2 regions of the Asticcacaulis sp. W401b genome follow, and region 1 is predicted to be linked to the other one. Evidence: riboswitches for the same ligand, from Rfam matches in the RefSeq annotation. Region 1 holds a riboswitch; the other holds the start of a gene.

Region 1 (15,495 bases):
CCCCTTCGATACGCACCTGCACGACGAGGGACCGGGCTTTGAGGCCAAGGTGCTGTCCCTCCTGCCTGCCGGGGCCAATCTGCGTCTGGAACTGCAAAGCTCAACGGGGCAGGTGTTTGAAACCCAGCACGCCCACGACTCAGAGGCCTCAGACCTGCGCCTGAACGACACAGTCTATCTGCGCCCGTCCAAGGTGTATGCGTTTTAGTTAATCCGCCCCTCTCCCGTGAGGGAGAGGGGATAGCCAGTCGCCTCACTCTGCCCCGGCCATCGCCGCTTCAAGGCCCGGTGCATTGGTACGCCAGGTATGGCCAATATGATCCGCTACCGGGTCGGTGAAGATGTATTCTTCACCCGCTTCCAGCCCTTCGACAATGCGTTTGGCTGCGGTTTCCGGCGTCGCCTTTTGCATCGGTATATCGCGCGCCAGATCGGTGTCGATCGGTCCTGGGAAGACACCGAGCACCTTGACGCCCGTGCCTTTCAGGCCGGCTCGCGCCGACTGCGTAACCGACAACAGCGCCGCCTTGGACGCCGAATAGCCGCCCAGAGACGCAGCGGCGACAAGGCCCACGACGCTGATGACATTGGCAATCGTGCCTGAGCCTTTGGCGACCAGCTTCGGCGCAAACGCGCGCATGACCCTAAGCGTGCCATAGAGGTTGGTGTCGAAATCGGCAGCGACCACGTCCAGCGGAGAGTTCAGCACGTCCGAAAACACCGCCGTCCCGGCATTGTTGAGCACGACATCAACATCCCCGGCCGCTTCGGCAACCGCGGCGACCTGAGCGTCGTTGGTAATATCGAGCGCCAGCGGCACGACGCGCGGATCGGCAAAATCCGGCAGAGAGGCGGGATTACGGGCAGCGGCATAGACCTTTTTGACATCGCGGGAGAGCAGTTCGCGCACCGTGGCGGCACCAATACCGCGATTGGCACCGGTAACGAAAATGACTTGGTTGGAGAGGGACATGACAGGCTCCGAGGGTTCAGACTTCAAAAAGTAAACCAATCTGTTTATATGACTTCGATGTAAACCGCTCTGTTTACTTTTGCAAGCCGATAAGCTATATTTTTTCACATCGGCCACTTCACAGGCTTCCCGCACCTTGCTGTCAAAAGCGCCCCTATGACTAAACCGCAAAAAAAACAGGACATTATCAACCACGCCTTTGAGCTGTTCTACGATCACGGCTTCGGTCTGGGCGTCGATACGCTGATGGCCGATACCGGCATTTCCAAGCGCACCCTGTATAAGTACTTTCCGTCCAAGGAGGCGCTGATCGCCGAGCTGGTCGATCACTATCGCGAACAATCCCTGCCGCAACTGCGCGCCAGGGTCGAAGCGCTGAGTCCTGATCCGAAGGGACGTCTGATGGCCCTGTTCGACCTGCGCCAGAGCCTGTTTGCCGGTGGCTGTTTCCGCGGTTGTCTGGCCATCTCGGCGCGTCAAGAATTTGGCGGCCGTCAGCCGGAGATTGAGGCCGCCGCGACGGCCATGTTCGCTGATATGCGCGCCTTGGTCCGTGAGCTGAGTGACCTCACCGGCCACCCAGACCCCGACGCCCTGACCGATCAGGCGATGGTCCTGTTCAACGGGGCGGTCGTCGCCGCTCAGGCCACGCGCAGCCCGGTCCCCTTCGACGCGGCCAAGTCGGTGTTGCGGGTCTTGTTAGGCACTGGCACCGCGTCCTAAGCGCCACACTTGTCTTTATACACGCGCACCGCGCTTGACCTTCTCCCCCTGCTCCCCTACGCCCGCCCCTGTGCAGACGGTGCCGCAGAGATGCGGCTTAAAAGGGAAGCAGGTGCAAGGCCTGCGCTGTCCCCGCAACTGTAAGCGTCGAGTGTTCCGCCATACGCCACTGGTTGTTTCCAAACCGGGAAGGCGGCAGAACACGCCTATACCAAGGGTCATTGAAAATGACACTTGGTATGCCGTTCGCGAATGCCTCATGCCATAGATGCAGATGAGACATTCGCGAGCTTTCAACGGACGGATGCGCTAAGCATCTTCGGCCGTTGGGATCAGACGTGAGCCAGGAGACCTGCCCCTGCTGTCGTCCTTCGCGTGGTCGGGGTGTGCCACAAGAGCGGATAAGCCTTTTTAACCGGAGGCCTTCCTCAGAGACGATTCGTGGTGCGCACTGGCTCGTCCGGGGCGCTCGTCCTGTTGTGAATAGGCATAAGACCTTGAAAACTCTCCTTTGCGGCGTTGCGTTTGCCGCCCTCCTCACCTCGCCTGCGCTGGCCGATGACGCCCCGCAGGAGGTGATCGTCACCCTCACCCGTGAACCGGTGGCCCTGTCCAAGGTGGGGCAGAGCGTCACCACGTTTGACGCCGCCGCCATAGAGCGCAGTCAGTCGGTCTATCTGAAAGACCTGATCGCCCTCACCCCGTCCGTCTCCATCTCTCAGACCGGCGGTCCCGGTCAGGCCGGCACGGCACGCTTCCGCGGGGCCGAAAGCGACCGCAGCCTGTTCATCGTCGATGGCGTGAAGCTGGGCGACCCGTCGATGATCGGCGGCGGGCTGAACCTCGGCCTGCTGGCGCTGAATGATGCCGAGCGCGTCGAAATCCTGCGCGGCCCGCTTTCGACCCTGTGGGGCTCGCAGGCCATCGGCGGTGTGGTGTCGGTGACGACCCGCACGCCCCAGGCCCCTTTTGAGGCGCAAGGCTCCCTCGAAGGCCTTGATGAATACGTCGTGGGCAAGGCCGGTATCGGCGGCAAGACGGGCCCACTGAGCTGGCGTCTGGCGGCGTCCTATATCGACGATGACGGCGTCTCGTCGCTGCGCGGCGGGGTGGAAAAGGACGGCTTTACGCAAAAGCACCTCAACGCCTATGTCCACTACGCCCTGAGCGAGACGTCGGGCCTGCGCGCCCGTCTGGCCCGCACCGAAAGCGACTACGATTTCGACGGTTATAACAAAGAGTTCCAACTGGCCGACACCCGCGACACCGGTTTTCAAAACGAAAATCTGGCCAGCCTCGGCTACTACACGCATTCCTTTGACGGCGCGCTGAAGCAGACCTTCACCCTGAGCTACAGCACGACGAAGCGCTCGACCTCTGACCTCGCCAACGCTACCGCCTATCCGTTCGAAGGCCGTCAGACCAGCTTCGACTACACCGGGGCTCTGGCCCTGTCGGAGACGTCCAAACTGGTCTTCGGTGCGTCGAGCGAGCGCTCGCAAGCTATTGCCTCAGGCCTCAACAAGCGCGTCACCCTTAACGGCCTGTTCGCGCAACTGCGTCAGGACGTGACGCCCGCCCTGACAGTGAACGCCAGCCTGCGCTATGACGATCATTCGGTCTTTGGCGGCAACACCATCGCTCAGGTCGCCGTCGCCTATGCCCTGTCGCCGTCTGTGGTACTGCGCAGCAGCCTGGGTCAGGGCTTCAAGGCCCCCAGCCTGTATCAGCTCTATGACGGCTGGTCCGGCAATCTCAAGCTCAAGCCTGAAGAAGCAACCAATCTCGATGTCGGCGTCGATTATTATGGCACGAACGACAGCCGCATCGGTGTCTCGCTGTTCGGGCGTAAGACCGACAATCAGATCGACTATGACCTGTCGTCCTTCCGCTATGGCAATATCGCCCGCACCAAGGCCTATGGCATCGAGTTGGAAGGCGAGACAAGGCTGACCCAAAGCGTGCGTTTGTCGGGCAATTACAGCCACATTATCGCCCGCGACGACGCCCGTACCAGTGCCACCTTCCGCAACGATCTGGGCCGTGCGCCGCGTCATCTGGGCAATGCCAGCGTCGAATGGCAGGCGACGGAGGCGCTCGAACTGGGCGCCTCCGTCCGCTATGCGGGAAAGTCGTTCGAGAACATCTACAATACCCGGCGACTGGACGCCTACACCCTGCTCGACCTGCGCGCCAGCTATGCGCTGAACGACACGGTGGCGCTGTTCGGGCGCGTCGAAAACGCTACGGACGAAGACTATGAAACCGCCGCCAACTATGGCTCGGTTGGTCGCCGCCTGTGGCTGGGCGTGCGCGCCAAATATTGAGACCGATGATAGGATTTGAAACCAAATCCTGACGGTCTATATAGGGGGCCTCCATCGACCGAGGCCCCCACCATGACCGCCGATACCGTACACGTTTTCCAAACCTACAGCGTCACCACCCACCCGTCGCAGGGCGTGACCCACGTCGCAGCGCTGCGGGCGCAGTTTGCCGGTCTCGGTATCGACGGCTTTATCGTCCCGCACGAAGACGAGCACCAGAACGAATATCTGCCCGACGCCAATGAGCGTCTGGCCTGGGTATCGGGCTTTACCGGTTCGGCGGGCGCGGCCCTGATCCTCAAAGAGCAAGCCATCCTGTTTGCCGACGGTCGCTACACCCTGCAGTCGCGCGAACAGACCGATCCTTCGGTGTTCGAGGTCGTTGATTTCACCGCCACCGCCATCGCCGAACAGATCGCCGCTCAGCCGCGCGGCCGCGTCATCGGCTATGATCCGCGCCTGCACAGCCCGGCGGCGCTGAAGGCGCTGCAACTGGCGGCCACCAGCGTCGGCGTCACCCTGAAAGCCGTGGATGAAAACCCCATCGACCTCGCCTGGGGGGCGGCGCGCCCGGCTCAGCCGATGACGCCGGTGGTGGCGCAACCGATACAATTTGCAGGCGTCGCGTCGGGTGACAAGCGCGCCAAACTGGCCGAAAGCCTGCGTCAGAAGGGCGTGGCCGCCGCTCTGATCACCGCACCGTCGTCTATTGCGTGGCTGTTCAATGTGCGCGGCGGCGACGTCATCCGTTCGCCCCTGCCGCTGGCGCAGGCCCTGCTCAAGGCCGACGGCACGGCGGAACTGTTCCTCGAACCGGCCAAGGTCACGGAAGGCCTTGGCGAATGGCTGGGCAATGAGGTGGCACTGAAGACGCCCACGGACATCCCGGCGGCGCTGACGGCCCTGTCCGGTCAGGGCGTGCTGGTCGATCCCAACTGGTCCTCGGCCTGGTGGGTGCAGGCCATCGAAGGGGCCGGGGCCACCGCCGTTGCGGGCGATGATCCCTGCCTTGTCCCACGCGCCTGCAAAAACGCCGCAGAAATCGCCGGGACCACCGAAGCCCATATACGCGATGGTGCCATCCTCAGCGAATTTCTCTACTGGGTGGCCACTGAGGCGCAGACCGCCTTGCCGTCGGAAATCGAAGTGGCGCAAAAGCTGGAGTCGTTGCGCATTGCTTCGGGGGTGGTGAAAGACCTCAGCTTCGACACCATTTCCGGCTTCGGCCCGCATGGGGCCCTGCCGCATTACCGCGTCACCGAACAGAGCAATATCCGCATCGCGCCCGGTAATCTGCTGCTGGTCGATTCCGGCGGTCAGTACGTCGATGGCACCACCGATGTCACCCGCACCATGGCCATCGGCACACCGAGCGCCGAACACAAACGCATGTTCACCCTGGTGCTTAAGGGGCATATTGCACTGGCCACCATCCGCTTCCCGGCCGGCACGACCGGCACGCATCTTGATGTGCTGGCGCGGCAGTTCCTGTGGAACGCCGGATTCGACTACGACCACGGCACCGGCCACGGCGTCGGCGTTTATCTGGGTGTGCACGAAGGCCCACAACGCATCGCCAAGGCGCTCAATGCCTATGCCCTGCAACCCGGCATGATCGTCTCCAACGAGCCGGGCTTCTATAAGGCCGGCGACTTCGGCATCCGTATCGAGAACCTGCAATACGTCACCGAAGCGGCCCCCATCGCCGGGGGTGAACGCCCGATGCTGGGCTTCAAGAACCTGACCTGGGCACCGATTGATCGCAGCCTGATTGAGGTGTCGCTGCTCAGCGAGGCCGAGCGCCGCTATATGGACGATTACCATGCGGAGGTGCTACGCCTGCTGTCGCCGCGCGTAAATCCGGAGGTGGCAGACTGGCTTAAAACCGTCTGCGCGCCCTTATAAAGGCTTTATATCCGGCAAAATCAGAACGACCTGCGCCCTTATCCGGCAGGGCATAAGGTGTCCCCGTAACCATCAGTCTGCGGAGGGACACCATGCCTGCCAGCACCGTTTTTCAACCCGCCACCGACACCTTCGGTCAGTTCACCGTTTCGCATAGCCCGGCACGCGCCCTGTCGCCCGAAGCCGAAGCGCGCAAGGCCGCCCGCAGGCATTTCCTGATCGGGACGGGCTTTTTGGCCGGTCTGATCGCCCTGTTCGGGATGGTATCGCTGGCCGACCGCACCCTGTTCCCCGAACCACAACTGACAGCGCAGGAACAGGCCTATTTCGCCACTGCGATGGATTGATCTTAAGCCCTCCCCTAATTTTTCAGGGGGAGGGTTAAAGCCTCATGCCACCCCGATAAAGGCCAGCCATTCGTCCTCGGTCATCACCTGAACACCCAGTTCAGCCGCTTTTTTGAGCTTTGAACCCGCGCCCGGCCCGGCCACCACAATGTGCGTCTTGGCCGAAACCGAGCCCGCCACCTTGGCCCCGAGACGTTCAGCCTGCGCCTTGGCTTCGTCGCGCGTCATCTTCTCCAGCGTGCCGGTAAACACCACCGTCTTGCCCGACACCGCCGAATCCCCGGCCACGGCCTCGGCATCCTGTACGCTGAGTTGCGCCACAAAGCGCTGATAGATGCCAACATTGTGGTCGTTCGAGAAGAACTCGATCAGCGCCGCCACCAGAGACGGTCCGACCTGATCCATATTGTCGAGCGCCGCCTTCACCTCTTCGTCCACCGCCGCCAGCGCCGTCATGGCGTCGCGGAAGGCGCTTTCCGAATGGTAGGCCCGCGCCAGCAGACGCGCGGTGGTTTCCCCAACCCCCTTGACCCCCAGAGCGGCAATAAAGCGGTCGAGTGGCAACTGGCGGCGGTCTTCGATAGCCTTGAACAGGTTGCGCGCTGAGGTCTCACCCATGCCTTCGCGGTTGCGCAGCGGCGTCAGGGACGTCTTGTCCCGCGCCTCCAGCGTGAAGATGTCCGCCGGTTCGCGGATCAGCCCTTCTTCGCTGAACTTCTGAAGCTGCTTTTCGCCCAAGCCCTCGATATCGAGCACCTTACGGCTGACGACGTATTTCAGATATTCGACGCGCTGATGCGGGCAGGCGTGTTCGCCGGTGCAGCGGCGCGCCACCCCCTCTTCGCCCTTGAGGTTCAGTTCGCGCACCACGGTGGTCTTCAGCGGACACGGGCAGACAGTCGGAAATGCATAGGGTTCCGTCCCGTCCGGACGCTCAGACAGCTCGACACCAACAATCTGCGGGATGACATCCCCGGCGCGCTGCACACGGACCAGATCGCCAATGCGGATATCCTTGCGCGCGATCTCATCGGCGTTGTGCAGCGTTACATTCGACACCACCACGCCGCCGACATTGACCGGCTCCAGCCGCGCCACGGGGGTCAGGGTACCGATGCGCCCGACCTGAATGTCGATGGCCTTCAGGTGGGTCAGGGCCTGTTCCGCCGGAAACTTGTGCGCGATGGCCCAGCGCGGCGAGCGCGAGACGAAGCCCAAAATTCTCTGATAATCCAACCTGTTGATTTTATAAACCACGCCATCAATATCATAACCAAGGCGAGAACGGTCGCGCTGAATCTCATCGTAGATACTTAGCAGTCCTTGGAAATTTTCAGTGGCAGTAGAACGTGGATTGACTTGAAAACCCCATTCTCTGAATGCTTGGAGAACACTCGTTTGAGTGGGATACCGTTCGTGAAATTTTTCATATTTCTCAATCTGATCGACGAGTACGTTTGGTTCTAACCCATCAATTACTTCTCCCCATGTGTAAGCAAAAAAGCGGAGGGGCCGCGAAGCGGTAATGGTGGCATCCAGTTGCCGCAGCGCGCCGGACGCCGCATTGCGCGGATTGGCAAAGACCTTGCCACCCTCTTCGGCAGCCCTGGCGTTCATGGCGGCAAAATCGGCCAGCGGGTAATAGACCTCACCGCGGATTTCGATGCGCTCAGGATAACCTACTCCACTCAGCACATGCGGTACGTCCTTGATAGTGCGGACGTTCTCGGTGATATCTTCGCCTGTGCGCCCGTCGCCGCGCGTCGCCGCCCGCACCAGCTTGCCGTTCACATAGAGGAGCGAACAGGATAGGCCGTCTATCTTGGGCTCTGCCACAAACTCTATGGCTTCATCATTAGAGATTTTTTTAGCCAAAAATCGTCTTATCTTTTTTTCAAAATCGGCCACGTCTTCCGGCGCAAAGGCGTTGTCGAGCGACAGCATAGGCACGCCGTGCTGAACCGGGGCGAATTTGCTCGAAATCTCGGCCCCCACCTGTTCGGTCGGGCTATCGACCGTATGCAGGTCCGGATACTGCGCCTCCAGCGCGCGCAGCTCCTGCTCCAGCGCGTCGTATTCGGCGTCAGTGAGTTCGGGCGCTTCCTGATTATAGTAGAGATCGCGGTGGTGCTTGATCTCGGCAGAAAGCTGGGCGTGGCGCGCCTGCGCCGTATCGGGTGCGTGTGTGGTCATGTCTTGTCTTTATCCCTCCCCTGAGATCAGGGGGGAGGCTATGCCTTTACCCCTTCACCAACGCCATAGCGGCGGCGCGGGCTTCGGGGGTGATTTCGGCGCCCGACAACATGCGGGCCAGTTCTTCCAGCGTCTCGTCCTTGCTCAGTTCGACGACGCGCGAGCGCATCCCCTCACCCGCATCGGCCTTGGAGACCTTCAAATGCTGATCGCCGCGTGCAGCCACCTGCGGCGAGTGGGTGACGACGATCACCTGAGAGCGCTGGGCCAGCTTACGCAGACGCAACCCCACGGCATCGGCCACGGCACCGCCGACGCCCTGATCGACCTCGTCAAAGATCATCACCGGACCGGCCGCGTCTTCGCCGCCACGGGTCGATAGAGCCGCCTTGAGCGCCAGGGCAAAGCGCGCCAGTTCGCCGCCCGACGCAATGGCCGCCATCCCCCCCCAGTCGGCGCCGGGATTGGTGCGGACCTCGAACGTAATCACATCGCCGCCCGCACCACCATACTTTTCAGGCTCCAGCGGGCGGATGGCGACGCGGAAGGCCGCCTTGTCGAGCTTGAGCGGCACCAGTTCGGCCATGACGGCGGCACTCAGCGCCTCACCGGCCGCCAGACGCTTCTGCCGCAGGGTTTCAACCGCCGCATGGAAGCCCTGTTCCGCCACGGCAATCGCCGCCGCCAGCTTTTTCAACTCAGCATCGGCGTCTTCGATACGCCCCAGAGACTGGGCGATCTCAGCACGTTTTTTGGGCAGGTCCTCGACCAGAATATTCAGCTTGCGCGCCATGGCCCGCAGAGCGAACAAACGCTCCTCGACGCGATCCAGCTGACCCGGCTCCACGTCCAGCGCATCGGCCGCCGCATCCATCAGGGCCAGCGCCTCATCAGCGGCAATCAGGGTGCGGTCGAGCGCCTCGGCGGCATCGGAAAGCGCCTTGAGTACCGCATGGCCCTCCCTCGCCCCGGCCTGCTGCGCGCGCGTGCGGGCGTGATCAAGGGCGCGGAAGGCCTTGGACAGGCGCTGCGACAACTGATCGCCGCCGACCGTGGTGCGCGCTTCATTGATGTCTTCCAGCGCCCGCTCAGAGGCCCCCAGAAGTGCGCGGTCAGACGCCAGTTGCGCCTCCTCATCCGGCAGCGGGTTGAGGCGGTCCAGTTCCTGAAGGCGCAGGGTCAGTTCTTCGATTTCGGCCGTGGCATTGTCGGATTGCCGTTTGAGGTCGCGGTACTGATCGCGCAGGGCCTTAAGCGTGCGGAAGGCCGCCGCCGTGGCCGCCAGCGCCCCTTCGCAACCGCCATAGGCATCGAGCATGGCTCCGTGCGTGCGCGGATCGAGCAGGCCGACCGTCTCATGCTGGCCATGCACTTCCAGCAGACCATCACCCAGCGCCTTGAGAACGCTGACCGAGACCGACTGATCATTGACGAAGGCCTTGGAGCGCCCGTCACGGCTGACCACCCGGCGTAGCAGCAACGGCTCACCGGGCTCTACGGCCAGCCCCTTGTCTTCTAGAAATTCATACAGCGGGTGCCCGGCGGCCAGATCGAACTCGGCGGTGACCGAGGCCTGCGGCGCACCGGCACGGATCAACCCGGCATCGCCGCGCGCGCCGGTGGCCAAACCCAGACTATCGAGAATGATGGATTTGCCGGCCCCGGTTTCACCGGTGAGTACCGAAAGGCCCTGCCGGATATCGAGATCCAGCCGATCAACGAGCACAACGTCTTGAATAGACAGGCGTGTGAGCATGGAAACCCTGACGAAAAAGCCGTGAGTCGGCTCACGGCTGTTTCTCTCAGATTACATCGGGTTGATGCGGCTTAGCCAGCTCTTTTTCTCTTTTTGTTCTTTTTTCGCCGGTTTGGTTTTTTCGGCAACCGGCAGCGGCTTGATGTCCATTGGCTGCCCGCGCTCCTGCATCAGCTTGTAGGCCGCCGTGTACCAGCGGTCGCCCGCATAGTTATAGCCCAGCACCGCCGCATTGCGGTTGGCTTCGTCGGTAATACCCATCATCAGATTGGCTTCGACGAGACGATAGAGGGCTTCGGGCGTGTGCGAGGTCGTCTGATAGCGGGTGATGACCGTCTTGAAGCGGCCAATGGCCGCCAGAGGCTGGTTTTGCGCCTGATAGAAACGGCCGATCTCCATTTCCTTGCCCGCCAGCTGGTCATAGACCATGTCGAGCTTGACCTGGGCGTCGCGGGCATATTCGGTACCCGGATAACGCTGCACGATTTCGCGCAGATAGGCCTGCGCCGTCTCGGTATAGGCCTGATCCCGGCCCACATCGACGATCTGCTCGAAATAATTGATGGCCCGCATATAGTAGGCATAGGGGGTCAGGGGCGAGCCCGGATAGAGCTTGATGAAGCGTTCCGCCGCCGCCGTCGATTCGTTATAATCGTTGGCCTGATAGTGGGCGTAGATTTCCATGATGATCGAACGGCGCGACCATTCCGAATAGGGGTGCTGACGCTCCACCTCTTCGAAATAATCCACCGCTTCGTTCCAGCTCTTTTCATCCAGACGCTGCATGCCGGTATTGTAGAGCGCCTCGACCGGGCGCTCCTCGTACACGAGGCGCGTGCGTTGCTTGGGCTTACCGGCGCAGGCGGTGAGGGCCACAGCCGCCAGCGCCGTCAGCAGCAGAAGCTTTGCCGAGGTCTTGCCGAAGGAGGGAGAAGCGGTCGAAGTCGTATAGGCCGGCACGATAAATCCTCATCAGGCCGGTGTCAGTCGCCCGGCAGTCTTAACGCTTTATGGAGGATAGCTCTACAACGGCGCGCCACAAACGCCAACAGGTTTTAACCAACCTGCTGGAGCACGGGGGCGCGGGTCACGATCCGGTAGGCATCCGGTTGCGACAGTAGGGCACGGACCGCGGCATTATTAAGGCCGTGGCCGGCGCGGATTCCTTCAAACCTGCCAAGAATGGGCATGCCGAGCACGTAGAGGTCACCGATGGCGTCAAGCGCCTTGTGACGCACGAATTCGTCGGCAAAGCGCAGGCCTTCGGCATTCAGCACACGGTCACCGTCTATGACGATGGCATTGTCCATCGAGCCGCCACGCGCCAGACCGGCCGCACGCAGGGCTTCGACACCTTCGATAAAGCCAAAGGTGCGGGCCGCCGCCAGTTCGGTGCGGAAGGTGTCTTCGGTGACGACCATTTCGATTTCCTGATGGCCGATGACGGCGCTGGGGAAGTCGATTTCGAAGTGCATTTCGAAGCGGTCAGCCGGATAGAAGGCCGCGCGCTTGTCGCCTTCGACGACCACGACCGGCTTGAGGATTTCAATGACCTGCTGCGGCTGCGCCTGACGGCGGAACCCGGCCTGATCGAGCAGTTGCACGAAAGGCTGCGCCGAACCGTCCATGATCGGCACTTCCGGGCCGTCCAGTTCGATCAGGGCATTATCGACGCCGAGCGCCGACAGAGCGGCCATCAGGTGCTCAATGGTCGAAACGGATACGCCCGCCGCATTGGTGATGACGGTGCCCAGACGGGTCTGCGTAACCAGATCGGCGCGTGCCGGCACGCGGTTGTCGCGGTCACAGATGTCGGTACGCACAAACACAATGCCCGTACCGGCGGACGCCGGACGCACGGACAGGCGCACACGTTGACCGGTGTGCAGGCCGACGCCCGCGCAGATGGCAGGAACGGCAATCGTATGTTCGTGGTGGTCAGGCGACATGGAACGCATAAACCTAAAAATGAACGCGCGGAAATGTTTCCGCTCACGTCAGTTTATACGCCCCGACACCCCCTCGCCTCAACTAAACATGGATTACGGTTTGTAACGCCATGATTAACGGGGTTTGGCGGCGCTCATCCCCTGCTTTTAAAGCCTCTTTGCCAACAAAAAAAGCCCCCGGCGAACCGGGGGCTTTCATCAGGCATTACTGTCCTTGTCAGTTCGCGAGGCGGCGAAGAAAGGACGGGATTTCAAGATCATCCTCCGCTTCCATGCCCGGCAGGACGTCCGACTTGGCGGCGGGCTGAGGGGCCGCTTGCGGGGCGGGCGCAGTCGCATAGGGCGACGGGGCCGGCGCCGAAGGCTGACGGTATTCCGGGGCCTGTGTCACCGGCGCATCACTGCGCTTGGGGAACAGGCCACGCCACAGGCCACCCCGGTCGTCTTCGCGCGGCGACTGTACGGCGGCACGCGCCGGCTCAGGGGCGCGCGTGGTGCCGTAACCGGCCACCGGACGCTGCGGGATTTCGCGTTGCACCGGTTGCGGTGCCGGCTGAACCGCCGGGATATCGAATTCGTCTTCGACCGACGGATCGACGATTTTCGCAATAATGCGCGGCTCAGGCTGAGCCACAGGGGCCGGAGCCGGCTGCGGCGCAGGCGCTGCGGCGACGGGTTCCGGACGCACTTCCGGTTGATAGGCCGGCTGTACGGGGGTATCAGCCACAGGCACGGGCTGAACCGGAGCCGGTTGCGGCGCAGGCGCTGCCGGAGCCTGAGAAAGCGGCGCCTGAACGGCAACCGTCTGAACCGGCTGAGCCTGCCCCGGACGACCGGGCGTGATGTAGATGGACTGACGCGGCGGGGTCGAAGCTGAGGCCTGAGGCACCGGCGGCTGTTGCTGCGCAGCAGCGGAGTCCATGCCAGTCGCCACGACCGACACGCGCAGCTTGCCTTCCAGCGACGGATCGAAGGCCGCGCCGAAGATGATGTTGGCGTCCGGATCGACTTCCGACGAGATGGCATTGGCCGCTTCATCGACTTCGAGCAGGGTCATGTCGAGGCCGCCAGTGACATTGACCAGCACCGCCTTGGCGCCCTTGAGCGAGGTTTCGTCGAGCAGCGGGTTCTGGATGGCGTTTTGCGCCGCCTGAAGCGCGCGGTCATCGCCAGTCGCTTCGCCCGTGCCCATCATGGCCTTGCCCATTTCGGACATGACCGAGCGCACATCGGCGAAGTCAAGATTGATGAGGCCCGGCAGCACCATCAGGTCGGTGATGGAGCGCACGCCCGAGTGCAGCACCTGATCGGCCATGCCAAAGGCTTCGGCGAAGGTGGTGCGCTCATTGGCGATACGGAACAGGTTCTGGTTCGGAATGACGATCAGCGTATCGACATAGCGTTGCAGCTCGGCAATGCCCGCATCGGCCAGACGCATACGGTGGCGGCCTTCAAACATGAAGGGCTTGGTCACCACGCCGACGGTCAGGATGCCGCGTTCACGCGCCGTCTTGGCGATGATCGGGGCAGCACCCGTACCGGTGCCACCGCCCATACCGGCAGTGATGAAGACCATATGCGCGCCTTCGAGGTGCTCACCGATCTCATGCGCCGACTCTTCGGCAGCGGTCATACCGACTTCCGGATGGGCACCCGCGCCCAGACCTTGCGTCAGCGAGACGCCGAGTTGAACACGACGGTCGGTCTTGGCAAACTGGAGCTGTTGCGCGTCGGTATTGGCGACGACGAACTCAACCCCTTCGAGGCCCGCCTCGATCATGTTGTTGACGGCGTTGCCGCCCGCGCCACCGACGCCGAAAACGACGATGCGGGGCTTCAATTCCGTGGCGCGCGGCGCCGAGAGATGTATAGCCATGTGATCAGACCAACCTTCCGTGACCCTGTCCGGGCGACCTTTGTTCCCGTCCAATTATCGACCCGGCGCTCTTGTCAAAAAGCGCTCACAAGCATCGATCATGAGACATCGAATATGCTTAATGAATAGTTACCCGATAACTTGAGTCGCAGCGATTTGAAGGTCTTTTTGCGATAAATTTTAACAAAAGTTACCACTTGATGAATTTCCACCCTCCCATCCGAATCAACCGGCAGGGCATCAAGCGAAAATGGCCAAAATTACGGCCACTTATGCACAGAAGATTAATCCGGAATCAGGAATCCTTACCCGCACATTAACGCACGCACCATGCAGCCCCATACCGCCCAAACGCAAACGGGACGCCCGAAAGCGTCCCGCTAAAACTGTGGATTTTTTTGCATATCGTGGCAACCGGTTACAGATTCTGTTTGAGCCAGTCCACTACGCGGCTCATCAGATGGCCCTTGGCGGCGCTGGGCGCGTCCTTGGGCGACAGGCGCGCTGTCATGATCTTGCGCGCCGGGACCACGTCGCGCGGGCCATAAAGCGTGCGCAGGATCACCCCGGCACAGGCGGCAAAGGCCGGTCCGGCAGCCGCATCGGCCAGGTGTGGTACGCGCTTGGGCTTACCCAGACGCACAGGACGATCGAACACGCGGATGGCCAGTTCCCGCACACCCGCCAACTGCGACGCACCGCCCGTCAGGACGATACCCGCACCGGGGTCGATCGGCACGCCAGAGGCCTTCAGCTTTTCACGCAGCAGTTCAAAGGTTTCTTCGACGCGCGGGGCGATAATACCTTTGAGGATCGAGCGCGGCACGGAGATCGGCGGGGCCCCGGCATCGTCACCGCGCGGCGGCGCTTCGACCATTTCGCGGTCTTCGTTGGACGAGGCGATGGCCGAGCCGTGCAGCGTCTTGACGCGCTCAGCGCCCACGAGCGTGGTGGACAGGCCGCGCGCAATGTCGGCCGTGACGTGGCTGCCGCCGACATTCAGGCAATCGACGTGTACCAACGCGCCCCCATAGAAGACGGCCGCCGTGGTGCACGAGGCGCCCATGTCGATGCAGATGCAGCCCAGTTCCTTCTCGTCTTCTTCCAGCGCCGCGACCGCCGCCGCCAGAGGCGCGGAGACAATCGCCTGCACCTCAAGGTGCGCCATGCCGACGCATTGCATGATATTGTTAAAGACGTTTTCGTCGATGGTGACGACCAGCAGTTCAAGGCCCAGTGTACGACCCGTCAGGTTGCGCGGATCGCGCACACCGCTATGGCCATCCACAGCCCAGCTTACCGGCAGGAGGTGGATGGGGCGACGATTGGGGAAGCGCACCTGCGCCAGACCCGAAGCGATGGCGCGGTTGAGATCATCATCGGAGATTGGTTTCACACCGACCGACACCTGAGCGAAGACGCGATGCGAGGCGGTCTGCGCCCCCG
Region 2 (15,495 bases), on a different contig from region 1:
GCGGCGGCTGATCCTGCTGGGGGCGGCCCTGTCGGTGGCGGTGACCCTGTTTGCCATCCTGTTTTCGCTGATGCGTCTGTTCCCCCTGCCGGATATTGTCGAAAGTTTCTGGCTGTCTTCGGTGGCGGTGATCACGCTGGTGACGGGGCTCGGCCTGTCGCTTTTGCCGGCGCTGCGCGTGCGTACCGAGGCGGTGCGCGGCGTCGAACACGACCGCACGCGCTTTCTGACGGTCCTCAGCGAACAGCCGCACCTGATCATCAGCGTCGATGGAGAGGGGCGTCTTCTGTCGGCCTATGGCGAGACGCCGCCGGGGCTCGATATGGCGCTTCTGATGAAGCACGGCCTGATCACCTGCGCCCACGTTCCGCACCGTCTGGGCCTGATGCAGGCGCTGGAGGCGGCGCAGGAGACGGGCCGCGCCGAAGCGGGCTTCATGCCGCACGCCGCGCTGGATCACTTCATTCGCCTCAGCCTGCGGCGCGGGGCGGATGGCAAGCTCTACGGCGTCCTGTCCGACGCCTCGCTGCAACACGCGCGCGAGGACGAGCTGGAAACGGCGCGTCAGGAAGCGCAGGCGCTCAATGAGGGCAAGTCGCGGTTTCTGGCCGGGATGAGCCACGAACTGCGCACGCCCCTCAACGCCGTCATCGGCTTTTCCGACATCATGCGTCAGCAGATGTTCGGCCCCCTGACCGGTAAATACGCCGAATACTCGCAACTGATCTGGGAGTCGGGGCAGCACGTGCTCGATCTGGTCAACGACGTGCTCGACATGTCAAAGATCGAGGCCAGCCGTTACGAGCTGTCGCTGGAACGCTTCGATGCGCGCGAACCCGTATCGGCGGCGCTGCGCCTGATACTGGCCACGGCGCACGAGAAGGGCGTGACGGTGAAGTCGGTCCTGCCGCCGACGCCGCTTGAGGTTACAGCCGACAAGCGCGCTATCAAGCAGATGTGCCTCAACCTTTTGTCCAATGCCGTCAAGTTCACGCCGCAGGGCGGCACGGTTACCCTGATGCTCAGCGAAACCGGTCAGGACAGTATCGACATCCAGATTACCGACACCGGGGTCGGCATCGCGCCCGAAGACCTCAAGCGGCTGGGCAAGCCCTATGAGCAATCCGGGCCGATGGAACAGCGGGCTATGGGGACGGGGCTGGGTCTGTCACTGGTGCAGGCCTTGGCCGGGCTGCACCGCGGGCGCATGACGATCGAAAGCGAGCTGGGGGTGGGGACGAGCGTCAGCCTGCTGCTGCCGGTGGCGGTCAATTCCGATCAGCCGGAACTGCCGCTCAGCCCGCCTGGCGCACCGGACACTGAGACGCTGGTGGCCCTTTCGACGGAAACGCCCAAGCCGCTGGAAGATCGCCTCTACACGCCGCCTGACCTGACCGGCAGCGACTTTGTGATCCGTCCCTCGAAGTCGTAATCTCTACTTCACCCCATACGGCGAGGGCAGGGTGGCGAAGACCAGACCCGGCACGAAATCCCCGGCTTCGAAGCGCGCATATTGCGTGCCGCTGTTGAAGTCGAAGGCCACCACAATGTCTTCGCGCGGGTCGAGCTTGCCGATGGCGACCGTGGCGCTCATCGGAAAATCAAAGCGCAGGGTGTCGCGCTTTTCCGCGTGACCGGCGAATTTTCCATCGACCGTGAACCCGGCCAGATTGACGCGCGGCGCGTTCTTCAGCGCGATCTGCGTGTTACGACGGCCGGAGGCGCTAAAGCTCAGATCAAACGGGCTCATGCCCTTCGGTATCTGCGCTGACACGGCCAGAGGGTCACGGTTGATCAGGCCGGAACGGCGGGCCGGATCGCGCACGATCAGCCGCGCCGCATAGGGCGTCTCGCCGCTGAATTGGGCCATCACACTGAGCGTCTGGCCTTTCAGCGTGCCATAGAGGCCAAAGCCCATGGCAACGTCACCGGTCTGCTGATACTGCACCAGACGCCATTTCGACAGGCTCTGTTCGGTGCGGTCAGCCAGCCATTCGCTGCGCAGCCCGCGCAGCGTCAGGCGGTTTTGCGCCACAAAGCCGCGATAGGCGCCGCGCAGGGTTTCGACCTCCTGCACCAGCGCCGGGTTGCGGCAATCGGCGCGGGCGGCGGCGGCGCGGGCGTGGTCGATCGTGGCATAGACGGTGGCCGGGGCAACGCCGTGATTGAGCGCCGCATTGCGGTTTTGCAGCAGCCCGGCCTTCAGCGCCAGCAGGGTGGGACCGTCGAACCAGTTACAGCGCGCATTGGCGCTGCTGATGAACTGACGACGGGTCAGGGTCTCCAGAGACACGGGCTCAGCGGCCGCCGTAGTGGCGGTCAGCATCAGAGCCAGGGCCGAGGCCAGTATTTTGCAGCGCTTCACGTTCGACATCCCTTCGCAGGCCGACTATAGACGAACGTGTTTAAGTCCCGGTGAGCAAACAGGGTAAACCGCATGTTACTGCCGACCGACCTTTGGGTATCGGCCCTGATCCGACGCGCCGAGCAGGGCGGGGCCTTTGCCTATGTGCTGAAAAAAGGCGATGCGCGCGCCGGTGCGGTGATCCTCAAAATCACCCACCTGCGCGAACGCGAAACCTATATCCTGCGTCAGGTCACCGCCGGGGACGAGGTGAAGTGGATGAAGCCCATCACCTCACACGATCCTGAGGCCATTGAGTCCTATATAGAGCGCGAGCGCCGCTTTGACTCCGATCTGTGGGTCGTCGAAATCGAGGATACCGAGGGGCGGCATTTCCTCACCGAGTCTATTCAGCTTTTGTAAACCCTGTTCCTAAACGGGATTTCAAACCCTCTGTGTCAGGATGATCACCCTGAAGCGATGTGCGGAAAAGTGTCAGCGGTTTTCCGCGATAACATCGCGACAGAAATAAAAGTAGTTCATAAAGGTGATCGCCTTGCATTTTCTCCTCAACGATGTCGTCTTCGATCTTGACCCCTCGCGCATGATGCATCCGCTGGATGCGCAGCGCTTCGAGGCGCTGTCGATCGACTACATCGCCCAACTGGGCAAGGAGATGTTTGCCGAAAACCCGCAGGCCCACCGCTACAACCCGGAACGCGCCCGCCGTCTGTGCTATCTGCTGCATCTCAAAATGCCGCACGTCAACGCGGCGCAGTTTCTCGATCAAGCGGGTCGCGGTCAGGCCGCCGACGTGCTGGCGGATTTCAAGGCGCTCAATGAAATGGCGCTGGGCATGATGTATCAGCAGCAGGTCATCGGACAACTGGATGCGGCGAAGGTGGATGGGGCCGTCTGGCACCGCCACGCCGCATAAAATCGAGGTCTTTGGTCGATTAGGGCGTCGCCGTCGCTTGGCTGTATTCATATACAGCCGGCGCTAGGCTCCTGCTACTCGACTCAAATCTCTCGATTTTAGATGTTGGCTGTCAGGCTGACTTCCGTTCGCCGGTGAGGAAGAGGGTGAGACCGATCAGAGGCGCGACGGTGCCGGCGATGGCAATGGCTGTCCAGCCGCCCAGACCATAGAGCGGGCTGGCCACCGCCGAACCGATCGCACCGCCCACAAAGATCGACGCCATATAGAGCCCGTTGAGACGGCCCCGGCTGTGCGGGTCGAGGCCATAGATGGCGCGCTGCCCCTGAATCATCGTCAACTGCACGCAGGCATCGAGGACGATACCTACGACCATCAGCGACAGAATGCTGACCAGCGCGGGTATCGTGCCGCTCAGCATGGCGAGGGCCGCGCCGATCAGGCCAAACAGCGTTACCTTCGCTCCGTGCCCGGCATCGCCCAGCCGTCCGCTGAGCGGGGCGGCCAGAGCGCCTGCGGCCCCCGACAGGGCAAACAGCGCGATCTGCGACTGGCTGAGGTGAAACGCCCGGAACAGCTCCACCGGCACGGCGGTCCAGAACAGGCTGAAGGCCCCGAACATGGTCGCCTGAAGCAGCGAGCGTTGCCTCAGCACCGGCTGGCTGAGCCACAGCGATGCCATCGACCGCAGCAGCGCGCCGTAAGAGGCCGTGTGCGCCGGGCGGCGCTGCGGCAGGGTCAGGGCCAGCACCAGACCAATGGCGATCATCAGCCCGGCGGCGATAAAGAACACCGCCCGCCACCCCAGATGATCGGCCACAAAACTCGACAAGGGCCGCGACAGCAGGATGCCGGTCAACAGCCCGCCCATAATATTGCCGACCGTCCGGCCGCGCGTTTCTTCCGGGCTCAGATGCGCCGCTAACGGGATCAGCATCTGCACCGACACCGCCCCCAGACCGGTCAGAAAGGCCACGAACAGGAACAACCCGCCGTTTTGCGCCGTGGCGCTGAGGACCAGGCTGACAAAGGCCAGACCGAGGGTAACAAGGATCAGGCGTTTATTCTCAAACAGGTCAAGCAAGGGCGTGATGAACACCATCCCCGCCACATAGCCAATCTGGGTCAGCGAGACGATCAGGCTGGCCGTCGTCTGCGACAGGCCGACATCCGGTGCGATCAGCTCGATAATCGGCTGGGCGTAGTAGAGATTGCCGACAATGGCGCCGCACGCGAAGGCGAACAGCGCCACAAGCGCGGGTGACAGGTGAGACGGGGCGGGGATGCGGGCATCAGTCATGGCGCACATATAGGTGGCCTTTTCGCAGATGCAAACGTTTGGACGGGGCGGGGGCGAAAGGGGCTTGCCTTTCCGTTGCGGCAGGCGGTTACAATGCGATGCAACAGGGTTTGAATTGACCCTGCCCGGCCTTTGCGCGATCCTCTGCCCATGAACATTTCCCTGCCCCCTCTGCCGCACTATCCCACCCGCTGGGCGCGCCACGCCGATCTGATCGTGCACGTGACGGGGCTGGCCTTTGCCCTGTTCGGTGGCGGGGTGGCGCTGGGTCTGGCGGTGACGCAAGGCTTGCTGGGCATGGTGGCCGCCGTCATCATCTATGCGGTGGGCATGATCGCCATGCTGGCTTTTTCGACGGCCTATAATTTCGCCAACCCGCGGTTTCAGCCGTTTCTGCGCCGTCTCGATCACGCGGGCATCTTCCTGATGATCGCCGCCAGCTACACGCCCTTCACCACGCAGGCCTTAAGCGGGCCGTGGGCCTGGGGCATGACGGCCGGCGTATGGACGCTGGCCGGGCTGGGCATATTGGGCAAGCTGTTCCTGCCCGGCGTGGGTAAGGGCGTGTGGGTGGCGCTTTATCTGATCCTCGGCTGGCTGGTGGTCATTGCGCTCAAGCCGATGATCGCCGATGTGCCGCCGGCCGCCATGATCCTGCTGGCCATCGGCGGGCTGGTCTATAGCGTCGGGGCCATCTTCTACATGATGAAGCGTCTGAAATTCCGCCGCGCCATCTGGCATGGCCATGTGATCACCGGGGCCGTCCTGCACTGGTGCGCGGTGCTGGTCGGTGTGGTGCTGGTCGGGCATTGAGGACGGGTTCGGGGCCTTTACATTTTACCCCCAAAGCCTTATCCGCAGCGCATGTCCAATACCCCCGCCACCGAAGCGCCCCGCCGCCGTACCTTCGCTATTATCTCGCACCCGGACGCCGGTAAGACGACTCTGACCGAGCACCTCCTGCTGGCTGGTGGGTCAATCCGTGCCGCCGGTCAGGTGCGGGCGCGCGGTGAAAACCGCCGCACCCGTTCCGACTGGATGAAGATCGAAAAGGAACGCGGCATTTCGGTCTCGTCCTCGGTGATGACCTTTGAACACGATGGCAAGGTGTTCAACCTGCTCGATACGCCGGGCCACGAGGACTTTTCGGAAGACACCTACCGCACCCTGACCGCCGCCGACGCCGCCATCATGGTGCTCGACGCCGCCAAGGGGATCGAGCCGCAGACGCTCAAGCTGTTTGAGGTGTGCCGCCTGCGCGACATCCCCATCATCACCTTCATCAACAAGATGGACCGTGAGGCCGAGGACTCGCTGGCCCTGCTGGATGAGGTGGCGTCAAAGCTGCAACTCGATCCGTCGCCCCTCTACTGGCCGGCCGGGTCGGGTAACCGCTTCCGTGGGATGCTGGAGCTGAAGACCGGCCTGTTTTACCCCTTCACCCGCCGTGAGTCGGGTTCGGAATACGATCAGGGCCACGAAGACCCGGCCCCGCTGGATCAGGCGGTGGCCAAGGGCTGGCTTGATCAGGCCGAACTCGACGAACTGCGCGATACGGCCGAACTGCTGGAAGGCGGGTTCAAGGCGTTTGAGGTGGAGAGCTTCCTCGAAGGCCACATGACACCGGTCATCTTCGGCTCGGCGCTGCGCCATTACGGCGTCAATCAGTTGCTTCAGGCGATTGGCGATTTCGCTCCGGCCCCAAAGACGGTGGCGGCGTCGAAGGCCGGGACCGACACTACGGTCGATCCGACGGACAAGGAAGTCACCGGTTTTGTGTTCAAGGTGCAGGCCAATATGGACCCCAACCACCGCGACCGCATCGCCATGCTCAAGCTGACCTCTGGCAAGTTCCAGCGCGGCATGAAGCTCAAGGTGCAGAATACGGGCAAGCAACTGAGCGTCAACGCGCCGATTATGTTCTTTGCCTCGGACCGCGAACTGGCCGAAGACGCCTTTGGCGGCGATGTCATCGGCATTCCCAACCACGGCGTGCTGCGCGTCGGTGACTCCCTGTCGGAAAGCGGCACGGTGCGCTTTCAGGGTCTGCCCAACTTCGCGCCGGAAATCCTCCAGCGCGTGCGCGTCAAGGACCCGCTGAAGGCCAAGCACCTTAAAAAAGCGCTGGAATCTCTGGCCGAAGAGGGGGTGACGCAGTTGTTCCGCCCGTCCATCGGTTCAGACTTTATCGTCGGCGCCGTGGGTCAGCTTCAGTTCGAAGTCATGGCCGACCGTCTGGCCAACGAATACGGGCTGGATGTGATCTTTGAACCCTCGCCCTATGCCGAAGCGCGCTGGCTGGGCGGAGATGCGGCCAAGATCGAGGACTTTGCGGGCAAGCACCGTTCAGCCATGGGCACGGATATTGACGAGTTTCCGGTGTTTCTGGGCAAGTCGGCCTGGGAGATCGGCTATGTCGCCGAACGCTATCCGGACGTGAAGTTCCTGCGCACCAAGGAGCGGGGTTAATAGAGTTTACGCCAGAACCACGCTGCCCAGCAGCACCTTGACGCCCTTTTGTTTGATGATGGCGTCGGTGGCCGTCTGAAGCTCGCGCGTCAGATAGTCGAGATCAATCAGCGATGAGGCCGTCAGCCCCATGGCATAGGCTTGCAGGCGGGCCACATAGGCATCGCGCAGGCGCGGAACCGACTTACTGAGGGTTTCGGCCAGCTTCTCATTCTTGTTGGTGTCGAGCCCGACCTCAACCGTCAGCGTGCCGTGCTTGCCGCCGCGCGCCTTGGTAAAGACGGTCAGCAGCGGCATCTGCACAAAGTCGGCTCCGCCGCCCTTTTTCTTGGGCGCGCTGGCCAGGGCGTGTGAAGCCGTGCTGCCCGTCGCCATAAGGGTCAGGCCGGACAATTGCCATCTTAAAAGGTCGCGTCTGTTCATGAGGTTGAGGCTAGCACAACAGGGTTTACAGGCGGTTTCCATTTACGCTTAATTTCGATTAACCATGTATTTTCAAATGGTTAAAGCTGGAATTAAGAATTTGAGGCTAGGGTGCGTCCGCGAAGAATTGCGGTGCCTCTCTGATGTCTGAAACCTCTGCGCTGTTGCGCCATGTCAATCTGCCGGCCACGACGGTCCTGATTGTCGAAGATAATGACGGACTGAGGCGGATGATCGTCGAGGTGCTGCGCGCCTCTGGTTTTCAGCAACTGATTCAGGCCCGTGACGCCGAAGAGGCGATCGAGCTTCTGGGGGCCTATAATCCCGATCTGATGATCCTGGACTGGAACCTGCCGGGTTTGTCGGGCATTGATCTGACGCTGTTGCTGCGGCAGGCGGCGGTGAATGAAGACGCGCGCTTTCCCAATCCGCGTATCCCCGTGCTGATGCTGACCGGGCGTCAGCGCTCGCGCGATGTGACCGAAGCGCGCAATGCCGGGGTCGATGAATTTGTCATCAAGCCGTTTTCGACGCGCAGCCTGATGCGTGGGGTGGCCTCCGCCCTGTGCCGTCAGCGCCCGTTTATCGTCTCGGCGGGCTATGTCGGCCCCTGCCGACGCCGGCGCAAGGATGAGGACTATCGCGGTCTTATGCGCCGCGTCGATGATATTGAGGCCGCCGCCGACCGCCATTCGCGCGCCCTGTTCCAGCAGACCCTGTCGGTCGAGCTTGAGGCCCTGCACGCCCTGATGTCGGCGCGCGGCGGGCTGCACAAGGAGACGCTGGATTACCTGATCGAGCGTACCAGCGAGGCCGAGACGCAGGCGGTAAGATATCGCCAGAGGCTGCTGGCCGAAGCTACACGTTCTTTAAAGGAATATGTGTCATATTTCGGGAATGCGGCTGAACCGGATGTGCTGGACGTGCATCTGGATTCCATTCGCCGGCTGAACGCCCTGCGCCATGAGGATACGGCCGAAGCCCAGACCATCCTTCGTCAGCTTGAAGCGCTGGTGAAGAATCGCAAGAGGAAGAGACTGTCGGCATGAGTGCGGTGGCAACCTACCGGCAGACCAAAGGCGCGTTTCAGGCGCGTTCGGACAAGGGTAAGCCCGCCTCACGCGATGTGCGCAATCTGGCGAATCTGGGCGATACGGCCTCGACCAGCCGCGTCCTCAATCTGGCAGCGATTGCGCTCGTCATGTCCGGCGAAAAAGACTATGCCGCCAAGCCCTTCTTCCGCGACCGGCAGCTTAACCGCGCCATACTGATCAAGCACACCCTGCGCGCCAATGAGCGCGACCTGTTCAGCCGCACGCGGCGCACGGCGACCAAGATCGTCATGCCCTTCGACGCTGAGGACCTGCGTCTGGGCGGGCGTTCGGTCATGGTCAATCAGGTGGGCTTCGAAGCCTTTTGCCGCACGCAGTTCGGCATTGGCGATGTCAATTCGCATATGGATGTGCAGGTTCTGCGCCTGCTGGACGACCTGCCGTCGCTTGATCCGTTTCTGGTGCGCGAACACCTGTCGCGCAATGGCTTCAAACCCGGCGCCTGTTATCTCAATATCTCGGCCCATGATATTCAGCGCATGATCGGTTTCGCCAATGCCGAGATCGAGCAACTGGTGCGCACGGCGTTCGGCAATATGATGGTCGGGGGTGCCAGCATCAAGCTGGCCGGCAAGATCCTGTCGAATGAGCTGGATCAGGAATTGTCGCCCCTGCGCCAGACGCTGCGCATGTCCGAAGAAGAGTTCTCCGAAGGCATCTTCTCGTGGCGCGGCTTCCTCTATTTCAAATGGCGTCACGAAGAACTGCAAAACGAGATGCGCCGCGTCATTCAGGGGCTGGGCTCTTACCAGCCCGTCGGCGCGGTTGACGATCAGGTGCGTGATTATCTGCGTGAGGTGCGTCCGCGGCTGGGCCGACGTATCGCCAAGGCGGTCAATGAGGTGGCGCGCACCCTCAGCATCTATGATCGCGCCTATCACGCGCTGACCCAGGGGCAAAACCCCGGTCCCTTCCGTCAGTTCCTGCTTCAGGGGCCGAAGCTGTTTTTCGAACTGGGCGAAACCATCGGCATATTGGGGCATATCTCGTCCTTCTGGACCTACCGCATGATGTCGAGTTTCGCCGCCCAGCGGCTGACCGCGCTGGAATACGCCGACGTGCTGATGGATTTTGACGACAGCCTGATGATTTTGGGGCCTGACGACGAGGATTAACCGTCTTCGTTCACGCCCTGTTGGAACCTGTCCCATACGGTCCGAAACTGACCTTTTTTCCGTTTCAGTCTGGTTCGTGATGGTTTCAACGGCCCGCCGACATTACAAGATGACCCGCGCGCCGGATCAATCGAACCGCGTCATCCGCGAATACCGCAATCTGGCCAATCTGGGGCAGACGGCCGCCTCAACGCGGGTCCTCAACCTGTCGCGCGTCTACCGCCTGCACCACAAGGATGAGGACTATGGGGACAATCCCTTCTTTCAGTCCTCGCTGCTCAACCGCTGCATCATCCTCAAACACACCCTGCGCCTGAACGAGCGGCACTTCTATCACGGCACCCGTCGCACCGTGACCAAGATCATCCTGCCCTACGATCATTTCGACCTGCGTCTGGGGGCGTCGAGCATCTTCATCAACCAGATCGGTTTCGAGCAACTGGCGCGGGACTATCTGTCGATCAGCGATTTCGACAAGAACCCGGACATAAAAATTCTGCGCCGACTGGATCAGTTGCCGTCGCTCGACCCGTTTCTGGTGCGTGAAACCCTGGCGCGCCACGGCCATCGCCCGGCGGGCATCTATCTGCGCCTGTCGCCCGCCGACCTGTCGCGCATGATGCAGTTCACCTCCAGCGAGATCGAGCGGCTGGTCAATACGGCGCTGGGCGATCACTATGCCGGGGCCTCGATGAAGCTCGGCAACAAGATCCTCTCCGATCAGCTTGACCGCGAACTGTGGCCGCTGAAAGAGACGTTCCGCATGTCCGATTTGGAATTCGCCGAAGGTATCTTCGCCTGGCGCGGCTTCCTCTATTACAAGTGGCGTTACCTTGAGCTTCAGGATCGTCTGCGCGAAGTCCTCGCCGGTATCGGCACCTATCAGCCCTTTGGCGTCAGCGATGATCGCGTAAAGGACTATATCCTCAGCGCCCGCCTGCGTCTGGCGCGCGGCATGGCGCGTGCGCTCAATCAGGCCTACGACGTGCTGAAAATCTATGACACGGCCTATGCCGATCTGGTCAGCCACAATAAGCCGGGGCCGTTCAAACGCTTCCTGCTCAATGGCTCCGGCCTGTTCACCGAACTGGGGGAGATCATCGGCACGCTGGACCACATCGCCGCCTTCTGGAGCTTCCGGATGAATCGCGCCATCCAGTCGGGCAAGCCGATGAAGCCGGTCGAATATGCCGACGTGCTGATGGATTTTGAAAGCGGGCTCAACTACCTGTTCGAGGATCGCCCCAGTTTCAGCGTCACGACCTCCGGCTTTCTGCGCGCCAGTATCCCGGCGGGGTGAACGAGAGTCTTCGACGGTTCACAAAAGGCGAGGGCGAAGGCGAGGGCTTTCGCCTTTTCATTTGCAGATAACATAATCATATAAAGATATGTTTATATCATTATTGACTCTCGCGCCTCGTCCGCCTAAGGTCCGGCTGTCAGCGGTCCGCGCCTTTTAAAAAGCGTGGCTAAGAGGGAAGCCGGTCCAAACCCGGCGCTGCCCCCGCAACTGTAGGCGGTGAGTGTCGATCCGGAAGACCATTGGGGTGCGCCCTGAGAAGGTGGATCGAAACCGTGACCCGCAAGCCAGGAGACCTGCCACTGACCGCATCTGTCATCCCGGGCGGAGGGCCACGGGCATGAGTCCTTCGCCCTGCGGCCTGACGCGGGATCGCGGACCTGTGCCCAAAGCGCTCCCCCACAGAAACGGGGAATACCGTGTCACACCCTTTGCCTGTCGCGCCGCGCGCAGACTTCGATTTTACCCTGCGGCGGCTTCGCTTCGATGAGCACTACACGCCGTCGCAAACCACGCGCCTGACCACCAATTTCGCCAATCTGGCCAGAGGCGACAACCGCCAGCAAAACCTGCGTAACGCCTTGCGCATGATCGATAATCGTTTCAACGCGCTGGCCCACTGGGACAACCCGAATGCTGACCGTTACGCCGTCGAACTCGACATCATTTCGGTCGAGATCGGCCTTCCGGATCGGGCAAGCGATGACCGTTTCCCGCTGCTCGAAATTCTGAAAACCACCATACTTGACCGTCACACGGAGTCACGCATCGAAGGCATTACCGGCAATAACCTGTCGTCCTTTGTGCGCGATTACGATTTCAGCGTCGTGCTGCCCGCGCACAACCGGGACCGCTCTGACTTCAGCCTGCCGCCCAATTTCGGCGACCTGCACGGTCACCTGTTTCTCAGCTTCGTCCAGTCGCCAACCTACAGGACGCAGTTTCACAAGCCGCCCGTCATCTGCCTGAGCGTCGCCAACAGTAAGACCTATCGGCGGACGGACACGCATCACCCGATACTGGGCGTGGAGTACCAGCAAAGCGACGAGTCCCTGACGGATATATATTTCCGGAAAATGGGATTAAAGGTGCGCTTCTTTATGCCGCCGGGCAGCGTCGCACCGCTGGCCTTCTACGTCTTCGGCGACCTGCTCTGCGACTACACGCCGCTGGAGCTGATCAGCACGATCAGCACCATGGAAAGCTTTCAGAAGATCTACCGCCCGGAAATCTACAACGCCAATTCGGCCGCGGGCGCGGTCTATCAGCCCAGCCTGCAACACCCCGACTATTCGCTGACTCAGGTGGTCTATGACCGCGAAGAACGCAGCCGTCTGGCCGTCGAACAGGGGCGCTTTGCCGAGGCGCACTTCATCAAACCCTATCGCACCCTGCTTGAGCAGTGGTCCGCACATTACGCCTGAGAGGTAATTCTCATGACTTTACTCCTTCCCCCGTCCACCGCCGGCAGCCTGCCGAAACCGTCGTGGCTGGCCCAGCCGGAGACCCTGTGGTCGCCGTGGAAACTGCATGGCGAGGAACTGACTCAGGGCAAGCGCGACGCCCTGCGTCTGGCGCTCGATGATCAGCTTCAGGCCGGTATCGAGATCGTCAGCGACGGCGAACAGACGCGCCAGCACTTCGTCACCACCTTTATCGAACACCTCGACGGAGTCGATTTCGCCCAGCGCGAAACGGTCCGCATCCGCGACCGCTATGAGGCCAGCGTGCCGACGGTGGTGGGACGTGTGTCGCGGCCGCGCTCCGTCTTTGTCGAAGACGCCAAGTTCCTGCGCCAGCAGACGACACAGCCGATCAAGTGGGCGCTGCCGGGGCCGATGACCATGGTCGATACCCTGTTCGATGCCCACTATAAGAGCCGCGAAAAACTGGCCTGGGCCTTTGCCGAGATACTCAATCAGGAGGCCCGAGAGCTGGAGGCTGCCGGCGTCGATATCATCCAGTTCGATGAACCGGCCTTCAACGTCTTCTTCGATGAGGTCAATGACTGGGGTGTGGCGGCGCTCGAAAAGGCCGCCGAGGGCTTACGGTGCGAGACGGCGGTGCACATCTGCTACGGCTACGGCATCAAAGCCAATACCGAGTGGAAAAAGACGCTGGGGTCGCAGTGGCGGCAATACGAAGAGGCCTTCCCCAAACTGCAAACCTCCAGCCTCGATATCATCTCGCTGGAATGTCACAATTCGCGCGTGCCGATGGACCTGATCGAGCTGATCCGCGGCAAGAAGGTGATGGTCGGGGCCATTGACGTGGCCAGCTCTGTTATTGAGACGCCTGAAGAGGTGGCCGAGACGCTGCGCAAAGCCTTGCAATTCGTCGATGCCGACAAGCTCTATCCCTGCACCAATTGCGGCATGGCCCCTCTGTCGCGCGAGGTCGCCACGGGCAAGCTGCGGGCGCTGGGGGCCGGGGCGGCGATCGTGCGCAGGGAGCTTACGGCCTGACTCTACCCGCCAAACAGCGTGCTAAGCACAAAGGCGGTGGTGGCCACGACCAGCACCGCCAGCAGCGCGCCCGCCCGTGCGTAGTCGGTGAAGCGATAGCCGCCCGGTGCCATGACCAGCAGATTGTTCTGATGCCCGATGGGCGTCAGGAAGTCCGAGGAGGTGCCGACCAGCACCGCCAGCAGCAGGGCGTCGGGCGACACGTGGAGTATCTGCGCCAGCTGAATAGCCAGCGGCCCCATGATCAGGGCCGTAGCCACATTGTTGAGCAGTATGGTCAGGAACAGGGTGAGGCCGCACACCGCCGCGATGCAGAGGATCAGGGGCGCGCCCTGAAGCCCGCCCGCCAGCGCATCGGCGACCATTTTCGCCGCGCCCGAACTTTCGAAGCTCTGCCCCACCGGGATCATGGCCGCCAGCAGGACGATGACGCTCCAGTCGATCGACTTATAGATTTCCGGGGCAGGGATCAGGCGCAGGGCCGCCATGGCCGCTGCCGCCGCCAGAAAGGTCAGGGCGGGGGAAACGTCGAACAGCACGGTCACCGCGATGGCCAGCACGAAGATGCCGACCGTCTGGATCGCCGCGCGGATATTGACGGGGGCGGTGTCGGCGCGGTCGATTTCCAGCAGGCGTTGCTGCGTGCCAAAGCGCGCAATATCGGCGGCCTGCCCCCGGATAAACAACTGATCGCCGCCTTGCAGGAGGATGCCCCCCAGCGGCTGTTTCAGGCGGGCGGCGCGTGGCCCGCCGGCCGTGACATTCAGCGCGCCGCCGCTGCGGTGGGTGATGGCGTCGTAGCGCTCCCCGATGATGGGGGAGCCGTGCGCCACGACCATGTGCGCCGTCACCTCGTGCTCGGCGGGTAGCGGCGCGGCGGTCTTGACCTCCAGACTGTCGGCCACGTCGCCGGGCATATAGCGCGACAGAAGGAGCAGCTTGTCGCCGCGTTTCAGGCGATTTTCTTCCGGCCAGTCGATGATCTTGTCACGACGGATGAGGCGCAGCAGGCGCGTGCGGCTGGCGTGCAACTGTTTCGACAGGGCGTGGCGGCTGAGTTCGACGGCGTGGGTGAGGGTCAGTTCAAACACCTTCCACGGGGCGGCGTGACCTTCCATCGTGCCGCGGCGCGGCGGCAGCAGTCGCCAGCCGATGACGGCCAGATAAAGTATGCCGACAACGGCCACGGCAATGCCGACCGGTGCCATGGCAAAGAAGCCGAAGCCCTGCCCCAGCCGCTCCTCGCGCACCGACGACAGGATCATATTGGCCGGGGTGCCGATCAGGGTGATCATGCCGCCCATAATGGTGGCAAAGGCCAGCGGCATCAGGATGGTGCCGACGGCCTTCTTGTTCTGACGCGCGATTTCTGCCCCCAGCGGCATGACGATGACCAGCGCGGCAATATTGTTCATGAAGGCCGACAACAGGGCGCCGACGGCCATCAGCATGGCCATTTGCAGGCTGTAGGTCGCCTTGCCGAACATGATGTAACGCGCCAGCTTGGCCGCCACGCCGCTGAGTTCCAGCGTGCGCCCGACGATCAGCACGGCGGCCACCGCCACCACGGCGGGGTCGCCAAAGCCGCTTAAAGCGTCCTCAGGTTTGACGACGCCGGTGATCAGCCCGGCCAGCAGCGCCAGCACGGCGATTAAGTCGTGGCGCACCCGTTCGGTGACAAACAGCACAAGGGCCCCGGCCAGGATCAGCGCACTGATCAGGGCGGGAGAAACAAAGGGGCTTAAGTCCATTCAGCGGGGGTCCGGTCGAAGGCAGGGTCTTTCTACTGCCCGCAACACCGGTAAAGGGGCGATAGGGAATGTGCTCAGGCGCGGAGCCTAGAGCGATGTGCGGAAAAGTGTGAGCGGTTTTCCGCAAAAACATCGCGACAAAACAAAAATTTAGAGCGAAATGGCGATTCAACCTAAAGTCATTTCGCTCTAAGGGCCGCGACGTCCTGCGGCGTGTTCAGGTTGCGTAAGGTCAGACCCGCCGGGACCGGGAGTTCGACGCAGCCCACCTGCCGCAGC

The links. A riboswitch is a leader RNA that binds a small molecule or an ion and turns the genes downstream of it on or off. The one in region 1 is predicted to bind cobalamin.
Region 2: it holds a riboswitch for cobalamin, as region 1 does, so the genes downstream of both, ACK8OE_RS14255 (DUF1852 domain-containing protein) here and ACK8OE_RS02090 (TonB-dependent receptor plug domain-containing protein) in region 1, are expected to answer to the same signal.

What each region holds. Positions count from the first base shown of each region.
Region 1 is NZ_JBKFEE010000001.1:435,220-450,714, forward strand. It holds gene ACK8OE_RS02075 (sulfate/molybdate ABC transporter ATP-binding protein) at 1-208, shown strand, start outside; gene ACK8OE_RS02080 (SDR family NAD(P)-dependent oxidoreductase) at 254-973, opposite strand; gene ACK8OE_RS02085 (TetR/AcrR family transcriptional regulator) at 1,130-1,696, shown strand; cobalamin riboswitch at 1,757-2,071, shown strand; gene ACK8OE_RS02090 (TonB-dependent receptor plug domain-containing protein) at 2,194-4,023, shown strand; gene ACK8OE_RS02095 (aminopeptidase P family protein) at 4,096-5,928, shown strand; gene ACK8OE_RS02100 (hypothetical protein) at 6,021-6,275, shown strand; gene ligA (NAD-dependent DNA ligase LigA) at 6,318-8,468, opposite strand; gene recN (DNA repair protein RecN) at 8,515-10,224, opposite strand; gene ACK8OE_RS02115 (outer membrane protein assembly factor BamD) at 10,276-11,184, opposite strand; gene lpxC (UDP-3-O-acyl-N-acetylglucosamine deacetylase) at 11,280-12,173, opposite strand; gene ftsZ (cell division protein FtsZ) at 12,391-14,049, opposite strand; gene ftsA (cell division protein FtsA) at 14,468-15,495, opposite strand, start outside.
Region 2 is NZ_JBKFEE010000006.1:207,534-223,028, reverse strand. It holds gene ACK8OE_RS14310 (sensor histidine kinase) at 1-1,432, shown strand, start outside; gene ACK8OE_RS14305 (hypothetical protein) at 1,436-2,365, opposite strand; gene ACK8OE_RS14300 (DUF1491 family protein) at 2,438-2,767, shown strand; gene ACK8OE_RS14295 (hypothetical protein) at 2,892-3,281, shown strand; gene ACK8OE_RS14290 (MFS transporter) at 3,394-4,590, opposite strand; gene trhA (PAQR family membrane homeostasis protein TrhA) at 4,732-5,394, shown strand; gene ACK8OE_RS14280 (peptide chain release factor 3) at 5,446-7,050, shown strand; gene ACK8OE_RS14275 (Tat pathway signal protein) at 7,057-7,443, opposite strand; gene ACK8OE_RS14270 (response regulator) at 7,617-8,522, shown strand; gene ACK8OE_RS14265 (hypothetical protein) at 8,519-9,700, shown strand; gene ACK8OE_RS14260 (hypothetical protein) at 9,810-11,000, shown strand; cobalamin riboswitch at 11,127-11,319, shown strand; gene ACK8OE_RS14255 (DUF1852 domain-containing protein) at 11,420-12,424, shown strand; gene ACK8OE_RS14250 (methionine synthase) at 12,437-13,465, shown strand; gene ACK8OE_RS14245 (SLC13 family permease) at 13,468-15,216, opposite strand; gene ACK8OE_RS14240 (molybdenum cofactor guanylyltransferase) at 15,396-15,495, opposite strand, start outside.